DNA from 3 places in the Pullulanibacillus sp. KACC 23026 genome. Region 2 is predicted to be linked to each of the others. Evidence: riboswitches for the same ligand, from Rfam matches in the RefSeq annotation. Region 2 holds a riboswitch; each other region holds the start of a gene.

Region 1 (4,201 bases), 920 kb from region 2:
ATAAACTTGGTTGCAGAGTGAATCACAACATCCCAGCCAAGGGCATGGGGGTTCTGCAAATAAGGTGACATAAAGGTATTATCCACAATGGACAATAGACCTTTTTCTTTGGCAAATTGAGCCACTGCTTTTAAGTCAATAACCCGAAGCTGTGGATTAGAAGGGGTTTCAATATAAATCGCTTTCGTCTCTGGACGGACCGCTTTCTCTAGTTGAGAGAGATCGGTAAGGTCAACAAAGGTAGTTGTAATCCCTAGTCTAGGAAAAATTTGCGAAAGGGCTCTGAATGCCCCCCCATAAATATCCTCGCAGGCCACCACATGACTTCCCGCTTCAAGGGTTAAAAAGACACTCGTGATTGCGGCCATTCCCGATGCAAATGCAAAGCCAGCCTTTCCCCCCTCCAGTTCAGCGATGATTTTTTCTAACGCCTGTCTCGTTGGATTTCCAGATCGGGCATAATCAAATTCAGGAGGTTGATCCCAGTCAAACTGATGAAAGGTTGAGGCTTGGTAAATAGGAACACTTGCCGCTCCCGTTTGCCCATCAACCTCAACTCCCGTATGTAGGTTTAACGTTTCAAACTTCATCGTTTCACGCTCCCCTTCGCTTTATTAAAGGCTTGATCCAGGTCAGATAAAATGTCCTCAATATGTTCGATCCCTACTGAGAATCGGAGAAGTGTATCGGTCACGCCAATCGCATCACGGATCTCTTTTGGAATATCCGCATGTGTTTGCACAGCAGGATACGTCATGAGCGATTCAACACCACCCAAACTCTCGGCAAAGGTGATGACTTTTAACTCTTTCAAAATGTGAGGGACAAGCTCCGCATTCTCCACATCAAAGGAAATCATCCCGCCATACCCCGTTGATTGCTTCTCTTGAATGGCACGTCCTGGATGATCCTTTAGCCCCGGATAATAGACCTTCTTAATAATGGGGTGATCCTGTAGCCATTCAGCAACACGTCTTGTATTCGTCTCATGTGCTTCCATTCTTAGCGCTAACGTCTTAAGACCGCGAAGCATTAACCAGCTGTCTTGCGGACCAAGAACAGCCCCTTGTGAATTTTGATAGAATTGAAGACTTTTTCCTAATTCCTCATCCTTTGCGACCAAGATCCCGCTTAGAACATCATTATGGCCGCCAAGATATTTGGTACCCGAATGAATAACCAGGTCGGCACCTAGCTCTAATGGGCGCTGAAAATAAGGTGTCAAAAAGGTATTATCAACTATAACTAATATTCCGTGTTTTTTAGCTAGAGCCACACATGCCTGAATATCACAAATCTTCATTGTAGGATTACTCGGAGTCTCAATAAAAATCGCTTTCGTCTCTGGGCGAATGGCTTCGGCAATTGCTGACTGTTCCCTTGTATCTACAAACGTAAAGTCGACTCCATAGGGTTTAACAACCTGTTCAAACAAACGATAAGTACCGCCATAAAGATCATCACTTGAGATAATGTGGTCACCAGGCTTGAACAACTGACATATACAAGCAATCGCTGCCATGCCTGACGCAAAGGCGAGCCCTGTCGCACCCCCTTCTAAAGAAGCGACGGTTTCTTCTAAAGCTCGGCGGGTTGGATTATCCAATCTCGAGTAGTCAAAACCCGTGCTTGTCCCGAGAGCCGGATGCGAGTACGTTGTCGAATGATAGATTGGAAGAACAACAGCTCCAGTCTGCGGATCCCTCCGATTCCCTGATTGAACCAATTTTGTCTCTAATTTCATCCCTATCCATCCTCCAAATGTTGCATAATGATTGAAAAAACCTTTTTATTTTTAAAAATATTTAGATTAAACAAAAGCAAAGATTCAGCCCTCTAAAAATAATAAAAAGGTCCTTCTCCAACCGAGAAAGACCTAATCTTAAAAACTAGAAGTTAAGTTCCTCATCTGTCAGAAAAATTTTCTGCTGGAGTTAGCACCGTGAAAAAGGAAAATCCTTTTTTCGGTTGCCGGGCGTCATCGGGCCAGTCCCTCAGCCTACTCTTGATAAGAGAAGGTATTAAATTTTTTAAAGAGGACAAACTCCCCTTTTTCAGACGGGAATTATAATTATTACTTTACTCCGATAACATCTGTGCTGTCAACCATTCTTTATCACTAAAAAAAGATTAACCGAACAGGTCATCCTCTTGTTTAAACCACACTAATCATACCGTCTGACCTCTTTGAACAAGCGATTAATAGAACAGCCAAAACCACCATTAATAAGCCGTTAATCTTAAAAATAATCGTTGCTTTGTACTCGTCTGCTAAAATAACAGGAAAGCGCGATAGTACCAACGGGCATTACTCTTTGAACGTAAAAAAGGCCGACTCCTCTAATTAATCGAAAAGTCTGCGCCCTTATAGATAGTTAGCTTTAAAACCTTCATAATCATCAAGAACTTTTTTTTGCTCTCCCTCGGAGTGATAGATGGGCTCAAGCAAGGCGCTGAGCAAAAGGTGTTTTTCCTGCTCCTTAAGTTGGTCGTTCTTTATTAGAGCTCGGCACTGACCGAGGAAATCCACATACTTGTCAAATTCCGGTTCAAAGCGTTCTTCCAGCTCTTGCTTGATTCTTTTGGTAAGCAATGGACTTGCCCCTTCTGTAGCAATGGCAATCGTCAGTTTACCTCTCGTAACAAGAGCAGGTGAGGAAAAATTCCCGAGGCTCGGCTGACTGACCACATTTAGAAGCTGATGATCTGAGACACGCTTCGCAATGATTGCATTTAACGCCTTGTCATCAGTTGCCGCAATGACAATAAAAGCGGTCTCTTCATCCCCCTCCTCATAGTCCCTCTTAATCCAGGTCATCTCTCCTCTTTCCAGATACCCCTTAAATGAAGGGTGAAGATTTGGACTGATGACCGTCACTCTTGCTTCCCCTCTGACTAAGTTTTCCATCTTTCGAAAAGCCACTTGGCCGCCGCCTATGATGAGGGCTGTTCTCCCTTTAATATCTAAAACAATTGGATACCCGCTCATCCTACTTCTTCAACCTCTTCTAAATTTAAACCTTCCATAACCCGGTCCACCAAGACTGTTCTCAGATTCTTATGAGAACCAAGAGGCCGGCAAAGATAAAAGGTTTGGTCAGGAGATTGAAGCGCCTCAATGGCCTCCTCCATCTCCCTCATTAAAAGACCCGTAAACATGAGATAGGGAATCACAAAGATTTGCTTAAAGGGAGAGGTTTTGGCATTCTTCAGACCTGTGCCAAGGAGAGGCTCACAAGCTGCTAGAAAACAAGTACTGACAGGCATCGCTTCTTTCTCCCATAGGCGCTGACTAATGTCCTTAAACGCCTCCTGAATATCTGGATCTGAGCTTCCTCTTCCAACAAGCAAAACGGCAGAATTCCCCAAGACTGGAGTCCCTTTTTCATAGATTCGGTCAGATAGAATATCAATAATCTTAGAATCACAACCAAATGGATCACCAAAGTGAAAGCGAATTTCAGGGTAATCTTTGCTGATCGCGGCTATTTCTCTTGGAATATCTTGCTTGACATGTCCCGCCGCTAAAAGAAGCACGGGCTGAATCAATATATCGGTAGCCCCGCGCTTAATACATCTCTCAATTCCCTTTTTAATAGAAGGATTGACTAATTCGAGGAAGCAAATCTCTTGGATCTGGACAGGAACGTGCTCGATACAAGACTGGATAAAAGTGACAGCCTGATCGACCCCTCTCTTTACCCGGGTTCCATGACTGATATAGAGAACGGCTTGCATATTACAGGACCTCCTGAACCCGTTTGTTAAGAAGAGAATCGAACCACTGAATTTGTTCTCGTAAAGATACAACCTCACCTATAACAATCATCGTTGGGTTTTGTATCTTGGCTTCTGCCGCCTGCCTCACAATGGTTTCAAGCGTGCCGGTGACCGTTCGCTGTTTGGATGTCGTTCCCCATTCAATTAGAGCGATCGGAGTTGCAGCGGCTTTTCCATGCTTCACCAAGTTCGCTACAATTTTGGGCAGCTCCCGTACCCCCATATAGATGGCCAAAGTATCGATCCCATTAGCCAAGGTTTTCCACTTGCTTTCATCCACTTCCCCGGCTTTTTCATGACCGGTTATAAAGGCAACAGAACCGCTGTATTCTCGGTGAGTCAGCGGTATCCCTGCATAAGCGGCAGCAGCTGAGCCCGACGTCACACCTGGCACAATTTCAAACGGAATACCATACTGAGC
Region 2 (4,201 bases):
TCTGATAACCTCCATGTAGGTAAGAAAATGTCTATGTTAACCAGTAAGGATTATTTTCTCCTAATTTTCTTTGATAAATAATTTCCTAGTGCTTGAATAAGCCAAACGAATACGACAAGTAAAATGACCGTAATAACCATCGCTTGGGTTTTAAATTGCTGGTACCCATAAGTAATCGCTAAGTTCCCAAGACCGCCGCCACCGACAGCACCGGCCATGGCTGATGCTCCGATAAGTCCGATCGAGGCAATTGTCAAAGAAAGGATGATCGAACCGAGCGCCTCTGGTAAAAGAAAACGCCAGATAATTTGCCAAGGTGTTGCCCCCATTGATTGCGCGAGCTCAATGACCCCTTTATCAATTTCCAACAAGGAGTTCTCAACAAGTCGGCCAATGTATGGCGCCGTAAACAGCACCAGTGGAACAATCGCAGCAGTTGTCCCAATCGAAGTATGAACGATAAGACGTGTAAAAGGAATGATTGCTACCACTAGAATAATAAAAGGAATGGATCTAAAAATATTAATAATTATATTTAAAATGGTATAAACCACTTTATTCTCTAGGATACCTTCTTCTCTTGTGATGACGAGAATCACACCAAGCGGAATTCCAATTAGGATAGAAATAAGAAATGCCACGACAACCATGTAGAGTGTTTGCTCGACAGACTGAAGCAATTCCGGCCAAAACCAAGACCAATCAAATGCCATTTAGATCAACCTCCTTAATGTTAACCTCTTGGCTTTTGATAAACTGAATCGTCTTTTTGACTTCATCTTCATTACCAATAAAATCAACAATTAAATTACCAAAAGGGGTTCCTTGGAGCTCGGTTACCATGCCATGAATGACGCTGACATGGACGTCAAATTTCTTAGCAACGGTTGAAAGTAGCGGTTCACTCGTTGAATTTCCTTTAAAGATAATGCGATAAAGAAAATGGTCATTTGTTTGGTTTTCAATGAATCCCCGTTTGATGGAATCTGGAATACTATCATTCAATACCGTGCGCACAAAATTTTTCGCAATATCAGTTTGCGGATCAGAAAAGACATCAAGGACAGAGCCTTGCTCCACGATCACGCCACCTTCAATGACCGCCACTTTATCACAAGTATCACGGATGACATTCATTTCATGAGTGATCATTAAAATCGTAATGCCCAATTCATCTCTCACACGTTTTAATAGTTCTAAAACAGATCTTGTCGTATCAGGATCAAGAGCAGATGTCGCCTCATCACACAACAGAATATGGGGATCTGTTGCCAAAGCACGAGCAATTCCCACCCGTTGCTTTTGTCCTCCAGACAGCTGTTCAGGATACTGATGGGCTTTATCTTCTAAGCCAACAAACGATAAAAGCTCCATAACCTTTGCTTCGATTTCCTTCTTGGGTCTGCCCTCCAGCACGAGCGGCATCGCCACATTTCCGAAAACGGTTTTTGCTTGAAGCAAATTAAATTGCTGAAAAATCATCCCAATCTTTTTCCGCTCTTTTCTCAGTTCTTTAGGCGATAGAGATTGAATGTCCACCCCTTCAATAAGAACCTGTCCAGAAGTCGGACGTTCAAGAAGATTCACACAGCGAATCAAAGTACTTTTACCCGCCCCACTGAATCCAATGACGCCAAAGATCTCGCCTTTCTTGACTTCAAGATTAATGCCTTTTAAAGCAGTGACCGTCTTCGATTTACTTTTACCGTAAACTTTGTGTACATCTTTAAGAATGAGCACCGGTTTGACCTCCTATCTCTCAACCTATTTTTCACATCAAAAAACCTCTTTCATTCAAAATGAAAGAGGTTTACATGTATCGTACCTTATCTTTCAGAATGAAAAATAATTCTGCAGGAAGTAGCACCTTTCCCTTTGGAAGGTTGCTGGACGTCATCGGGCCTGTCCCTCAGTCTCTCTGGATAAGTGTTATATGAAATTATCAATAGTTCGAATCGAACATTCTCAATATTAAAAGATATACCCCAGAGTGTCAATCAGAAAAATGAGAGAAAGCAAACCGACAGCGCTATCATTCCTTTAATAGCAATGAAATATTTTTTTGAGTTTGGCTGAGCTTGTGGTATTTTCGGATGGTTTCTGGGACTTTGGAGGAGGTTCTAGGATCTTTCTCAAATTGATAGTGAGAAACATTGGCCTTCTTGGTTTTTTTGGGGATGTTCTCGGATTTTTGGCTGACCTTCTGGCATGTTTGGTCGACCTTCTTAGATTTTTGGCAAACCTTCTTGGATTTTTCTCAATTTGAATGTGGGCACATTGACCTTCTTGGATGTTTCGCGGATGTTCTCGGATTTTTGTTCGACCTTCTCAGATCTTTGGCTGACCTTCTTAGATTTTTCGCCAACCTTCTCGGATCTTTCTCATATTGAAAGTGGGCAACATTGACCTTCTTGGATTTTTTGGGGATGTTCTCGGATTTTTGGCCGACCTTCTGGCATGTTTGGTCGACCTTCTTAGATTTTTCGCCAACCTTCTCGGATCTTTCTCAATTTGAATGTGGGCACATTGACCTTCTTGGATTTTTTGGGGATGTTCTCAGATTTTTGGCTGACCTTCTGGCATGTTTGGTCGACCTTCTTAGATTTTTTGCCGACCTTCTCGGCTCTTTCTCAATTTGAATGTGGGCACATTGACCTTCTTGGATTTTTTGGGGATGTTCTCAGATTTTTGGCTGACCTTCTGGCATGTTTGGTCGACCTTCTTAGATTTTTTGCCGACCTTCTCGGATCTTTCTCAATTTGAATGTGGGCACATTGACCTTCTTGGATTTTTTGGGGATGTTCTCAGATTTTTGGCTGACCTTCTGGCATGTTTGGTCGACCTTCTTAGATTTTTTGCCGACCTTCTCGGCTCTTTCTCAATTTGAAAGTGGGCACATTGACCTTCTTGGATGTTTCGCGGATGTTCTCGGATTTTTGTTCGACCTTCTTGGATCTTTGGCTGACCTTCTAGCATTTTTAGCCGACCTTCTTGGATCTTTGGCTGACCTTCTTAGATTTTTGGCAAACCTTCTCGGATTTCCCATCGACCTTCTAGATTTCCACCCAACCTTCTCGGGTTTTCTACCAGGGCAAATTATGGGGGTTGAAAATATATGTTTCCACATTCATAATTCTATATTAAAACACGGAGACTAATACTGCTGAGTCGATGTTTCTTACGGAATATCCTATAGGAGGTCATCTTATGGATGAGCAGCTCCACTTGTTGGTGCAACGTTTAGAACTTGCTCAACAAGATTTCAACTATGCGGAGCCAGGACACGTTGACAGAGCTATTGATCATTTAGGGGCAGCTGAAATGGAACTGGCGTTGTATCTTCAGGAGACTCGACTTAGTCATGAAGCATGAGCAGCAATAGCCGCTCATGCTTTTTAAGTCGATATATAAACTTATTCAGTGATTATCCAACTAATTAGATGAAACCAAATGCTTAAACCTTAGCGTCTGGAATACTATTTTATGAAAGGATACCTTTCCTCAAACTTATTTATTCCTATAATTGATAAATCCTGGCTTCATGAGGGCGAAGGGTGGTAAATTGAATACTTTCTTTTTCGGTGACATCAGAGTAATTTGCTAATTTAAGCTGCTTGTTGGTTTCGTCGAGAACCGAATCCAATTTAAAAACTGTGGAGTGATCCGAATGATTAAGAATGATCAACCACAGCGAATCCTCCCATTTGCGAGTATACACGTAGAGATGCTCATCTCCCACTGACAGGTCGTTATAATCGCCATATACCATGACCGGATTCTCTTTTCTCATTTTTATGAGACGTTTATAGTAATAAAAGACAGAATCTGGATCTTCTAATGACTCTTTTACATTTATCTCTTTATAGTTTGGATTTACCTTAATCCATGGTTGACCGGTCGTAAATCCGGCATTGGCTGAATCATCCCATTGGATGGGAGTGCGAGAGTTGTCTCGGCTTAACAAAATTAAGCTATCCAGCACTTCGTTTGGGTCTCTTCCTTTGTCCACTTCTTCTTTGTATTTATTCTTCATGGCAATATCTTGGTAATCTTCAATGGAGTTGAAACGAACACCCGTCATTCCTATTTCTTCACCTTGATAAATATAAGGAATGCCTGGAAGTGTATGAATCATTGTCGCGAATAGCTTGGCTGACTCCTTGCGATAGGCTTGGTCATTTCCATAGCGTGTCACCTGTCT
Region 3 (4,201 bases), 1.9 Mb from region 2:
CGGTGGCGGATAGCGTATTCTCGTTACGCTCAACCCAAATAGGCGTAACCTCAGTCCCTTATTTCGGCATTCCGTCCCATTTCGAGGCGGATAGCGTAGTCTCGTTACGCTCAATCGAAATAGGCGTAACGTCAATCCGTTATTTCGGCATCCCAGCCCGATTAGCGACGGGATAGCGTAGTCTCGTTACGCTCAACTGAAATAGGCGTAACCTCAGTCCCTTATTTCGGCATTCCGTCCCATTTCGAGGCGGATAGCGTATTCTCGTTACGCTCAATCAAAATAGGCGTAACGGCATTTCTTTATTTCGGCATTCCGGCCCATTTCACGGGGGATTGTGTATCCTCGTTACGCTCAATCAAAATAGGCGTAACGGCAATCCGTTATTTCGGCATTCCGACCCGATTCGCGGCGGATAGCGAATCCTCGTTACGCTCAAACGAAATAGGCGTAACGGCATTTCTTTATTTCGGCAATTCAGCCCGATTCCTGGAGGATAGTGTATCCTCGTTACGCTCAAACGAAATAGGCGTAACGGCATTTCTTTATTTCGGCAATTCAGCCCGATTCCTGGAGGATAGTGTATCCTCGTTACGCTCAATCAAAATAGGCGTAACGGCATTTCTTTATTTCGGCATTCCGGCCCGATTCCCGGAGGATTGCGTATTCTCGTTACGCTCAATCAAAATAGGCGTAACGGCATTTCTTTATTTCGGCAATTCAGCCCGATTCCCGGAGGATTGCGTATTCTCGTTACGCTCAATCAAAATAGGCGTAACGTCTGTCCCTTATTTCGGCATTCCGGCCGGATTCGCGGCGGATAGCGAATCCTCGTTACGCTCAACCGAATTAGGCATAACGTCAGTCCTTTATTTCAGCACTCTGGCCCATTTCACGGAGGATAGCGTATTCTCGTTACGCCTAATCAACCACAGTGTAACGACTGCCAGTATGAGGCTCAACCCAGGCGAGTGGTGACATAACTACATCTCCACCCCCCCTTAAAAAAATCAATTGGATGGCTTAAAAAGCCATCCAATTTGTATTTAGCGCCACATGACGCCTTTTTCTCTATTTTTTCTATTTATAAGCTGGATGAACAGCAAGGGTCTTACTCTTTAAATACTCTTCTTCTCGAGCTCTTTCAACCTCAAGCCGTTTTTCAAGACTCCGTTCATACTCCGAATAATTAATACCGTGGGTTTGATACAAGGCTTTTTCCATTTCATTCGTGTAGGTCACGTGAATGGTGTTAATAATGAATCATCCCTTTCATTTGTTTAACCATAACCATTTTAGCACCCCGATCTTACGGGTAACAATTCTGATTTGAAAGGGTATGATCATTCTGACAATGCTCACATGGGATGACCATTAAATATAGAGAGATTGAATACAATTGCTCCCTATTCCTAGCTTTTAAGGCATGATTCACAAAACGGGCCGGCCGTAAGCCTAAACGTGTGCTCGGAAGGTTCCAGAACTATCAGTGGCTACAGAGAAACCTCCGCCTCGGCGGCCTGTTGGACTTGCTTAATCTTTTGAAGGCGTTTAGATTTCAAAGGCATTTGTAAGCTAATGCGCGTAATATCTTCAAGAATCGCACTTGCAGTCGGCATGCCTCCTGCACCTGGTCCTTTTAAAGTTAACGCCCCTAACAAATCTGTGTGGACGGTCACCGCATTCTCAACACCTTCAACACCGTACAAAGGATGACTTTTATCGATAAATTTGGGTGTAATGGAGGCGTGAATCCGTCCTGAGTCATCGATAAAAGCCTCAGCTACTAGCTTCATACGCCCGCCCTTTTTTGCCGCTTCGTGCAAGTCCTCACTTGTCAGGCCCTCAATGCCGATTCGCGTGACCTCTTCCCGATTTGGCTGCTTCCCAAAAACATCCTGGCAAAGAATCATCAATTTATAAAAAGCATCATACCCCTTTATATCGCTTGTGGGGTCCGCCTCTGCATAACCAAGGTCCTGAGCGGCTTTCAATGATTTTTTAAAGGAATGCAGATGACTGCGCATATCCGTCAAGATAAAATTGGATGTTCCGTTTAAGATCCCTTCAATTCGCGATACTTTGTTCACATGCAACAAATCCGTGATAGTTCTAATAATTGGGATTCCACCTGCAACGGTTGCTTCATAACCAATCACGGTCTGATTTTCCTTTGCCAGCTGCCTTAAGACGACGCCTCTTTCGGCAAACATCTCCTTATTTGCTGTTATAACTGGAATTCCGTGTTCTAAAGCGCTCTTAATATATGTAAATGCGGGCTCCACCCCTACGATGGCTTCAATAACAAGATCAATGGTCCCTGACTTGATCGCTGATAAAAAATCAATAGACAGTTGGACCGATTCATCAATATCTCGTTTTTGCCCTGTGTCCTTAATGACTAAATGGGTAATCGATAAGTCATCGCCAAGTAATTCACGAAGCGCCTCTTTTCGAGTTTGAATCAGGTTGTAGACGCTAGAGCCGACCGTACCGAATCCTAAAAGACAAATATTAATTGCCATATAACCATCCCTTCTCATACTAAACACTGCAAGTTCTATCATGTTTTATTTGAAATAAGGGTCCATATTGGAATGTTATATTAAATTTCAGAGTGAAATTGGGCGATCCTTTTTCTTTAAACTCATTTAATACTAACAGACACTAATAAAACCCCTGGGTCGACAGGGGTTTATAATAGTTATAAATCCTTATCGCTCAAGCGTATGCTTGCAGGAATTGGCACCTTTTCCGATCAACTTGATCGGAGGTTGCCGGGTTTCATCGGGCCAGTCCCTCCACCTCTCTGGATAAGAAACACACTATGAAATTGTAAATTAATTATTATTTATAATATTAACAACATCTTATAATTTTTGTCAACAGTCTGATAACAGACTTAAGTGATAATTTTAGGTGCTCGATTTGGTTGAAGGAATCATTAGGGAGCAAGACAATTTTCCGGGGAGAAAAGGCTTATTTTTGAAAATCATCATGGCCGATTCCTTCCTAACATTAGACAACGAGATAAGAATGACTGCTTCCAAGTATCAGAATGGATTCAAGGGTTAATTGATCATTAAACGCCCCTTCAACTTGAACAACGCCTTCGGAACATAATTGCAAAAGGGGCTGTTCGCCTCTTAATATTTTCTCTAAACTCGCCTCATTTTGAGCGGTGACCACAATTGATGCTTTGGCTGAAGGTTCTTCTTTTAAAATCTCGTGCCTCTTGTTTGAAATAACCATCCAGATTCGATTTTGTTGAACCACAAATTCTATCGTAAGAGATTTCTTAGCATACAACGGATATAACGATGTCTTCCCTTCCAAAGCCTCGATAAACTGTTGTACCTCTTCCATAATCATTGACAAATCCCCCAACTCTTTATTAGGCCTGCAGATCAGCGATTAATGTTCTCACAAATAGTTTGCATGGTCTTTTCATTTTATTGTGACAGACTTTGAATGATACGTCTATCCAACATCATGACTATTCGAATCCTTTTTCACCTATACGTTTTCATAAATTGGGGTCCATGCATCTCTTTGTTAAAATGATGATGGAGATTTGTCCTATGAACCGGCTGTTTTGGTGTTCTGTTTTTGCTATTCCGATCATTTTTTTTAAAGCTATTCTTGAAGACTTCATCCTTTTTAATGGGGGGATGAACGGCTTTATTTTTCTCATTTTTTTTTGAAGGCTTATTTGCTTTTGGAGAAGGGGGTTGAGGAGAGACTTTATTCTTAGTCTTATTTTTGTTCTGAGCGTTGTTCTCTCCCCCTTTTCCTTTAGCCTCTGAAGCACCCGCTTTTCCATTTCCCTTCTTCAATGCTCGCGGTGAAGACAGTGACGGGGCTTTTGTTAGATCATTCGTCTGCTTTTTGAGTTGTCCTTTATTCGCTGGAGAAATCACTCGGTTGTCCTGTCCTTGGGGAGAAGGCACCTGTTTCGGCGTGGTTTTCTTAGTTGACTCATGCGTATAAGTATATAAATCCTTCACAGACATCGTTTTAGCTTTTTTGACCGTAACAGTTGGATCTACCTTATTCACTTTTTTATATAAGATGAATTTACCAGCCGTCATGCCTTCCTTAGCGGCTGTTTTCCGAGTTTTCATATTGGCCTTCAGAACCTGAACCGTTCCTTGGTGAGATGAAAAATCGGGCTGTTTCTTTATCTCTTGAACCGCTTGGT

Evidence for each region. A riboswitch is a leader RNA that binds a small molecule or an ion and turns the genes downstream of it on or off. The one in region 2 is predicted to bind S-adenosylmethionine.
Region 1: linked by a shared signal. The riboswitch ahead of PU629_RS01155 (trans-sulfuration enzyme family protein) and the one ahead of PU629_RS19095 (methionine ABC transporter ATP-binding protein) in region 2 are both predicted to bind S-adenosylmethionine.
Region 3: linked by a shared signal. The riboswitch ahead of PU629_RS05185 (homoserine dehydrogenase) and the one ahead of PU629_RS19095 (methionine ABC transporter ATP-binding protein) in region 2 are both predicted to bind S-adenosylmethionine.

Annotation. Positions count from the first base shown of each region.
Region 1 covers NZ_CP119107.1:242,568-246,768, reverse strand. Annotated here, with positions in the region: gene PU629_RS01160 (aminotransferase class I/II-fold pyridoxal phosphate-dependent enzyme) at 1-590, opposite strand, end outside; gene PU629_RS01155 (trans-sulfuration enzyme family protein) at 587-1,744, opposite strand; SAM riboswitch class I at 1,903-2,015, opposite strand; gene PU629_RS01150 (hypothetical protein) at 2,156-2,302, opposite strand; gene PU629_RS01145 (precorrin-2 dehydrogenase/sirohydrochlorin ferrochelatase family protein) at 2,366-2,989, opposite strand; gene PU629_RS01140 (sirohydrochlorin chelatase) at 2,986-3,738, opposite strand; gene cobA (uroporphyrinogen-III C-methyltransferase) at 3,740-4,201, opposite strand, start outside.
Region 2 covers NZ_CP119107.1:4,121,755-4,125,955, forward strand. Annotated here, with positions in the region: gene PU629_RS19090 (methionine ABC transporter permease) at 51-713, opposite strand; gene PU629_RS19095 (methionine ABC transporter ATP-binding protein) at 703-1,740, opposite strand; SAM riboswitch class I at 1,824-1,929, opposite strand; gene PU629_RS19100 (hypothetical protein) at 2,799-3,158, shown strand; gene PU629_RS19105 (hypothetical protein) at 3,208-3,372, shown strand; gene PU629_RS19110 (glycoside hydrolase family 13 protein) at 3,518-4,201, opposite strand, start outside.
Region 3 covers NZ_CP119107.1:1,186,988-1,191,188, reverse strand. Annotated here, with positions in the region: gene PU629_RS05190 (hypothetical protein) at 1-176, shown strand, start outside; gene PU629_RS22550 (YuzK family famiily protein) at 1,081-1,224, opposite strand; gene PU629_RS05185 (homoserine dehydrogenase) at 1,494-2,525, opposite strand; SAM riboswitch class I at 2,712-2,820, opposite strand; gene PU629_RS05180 (hypothetical protein) at 3,019-3,372, opposite strand; gene PU629_RS05175 (anti-sigma factor domain-containing protein) at 3,513-4,201, opposite strand, start outside.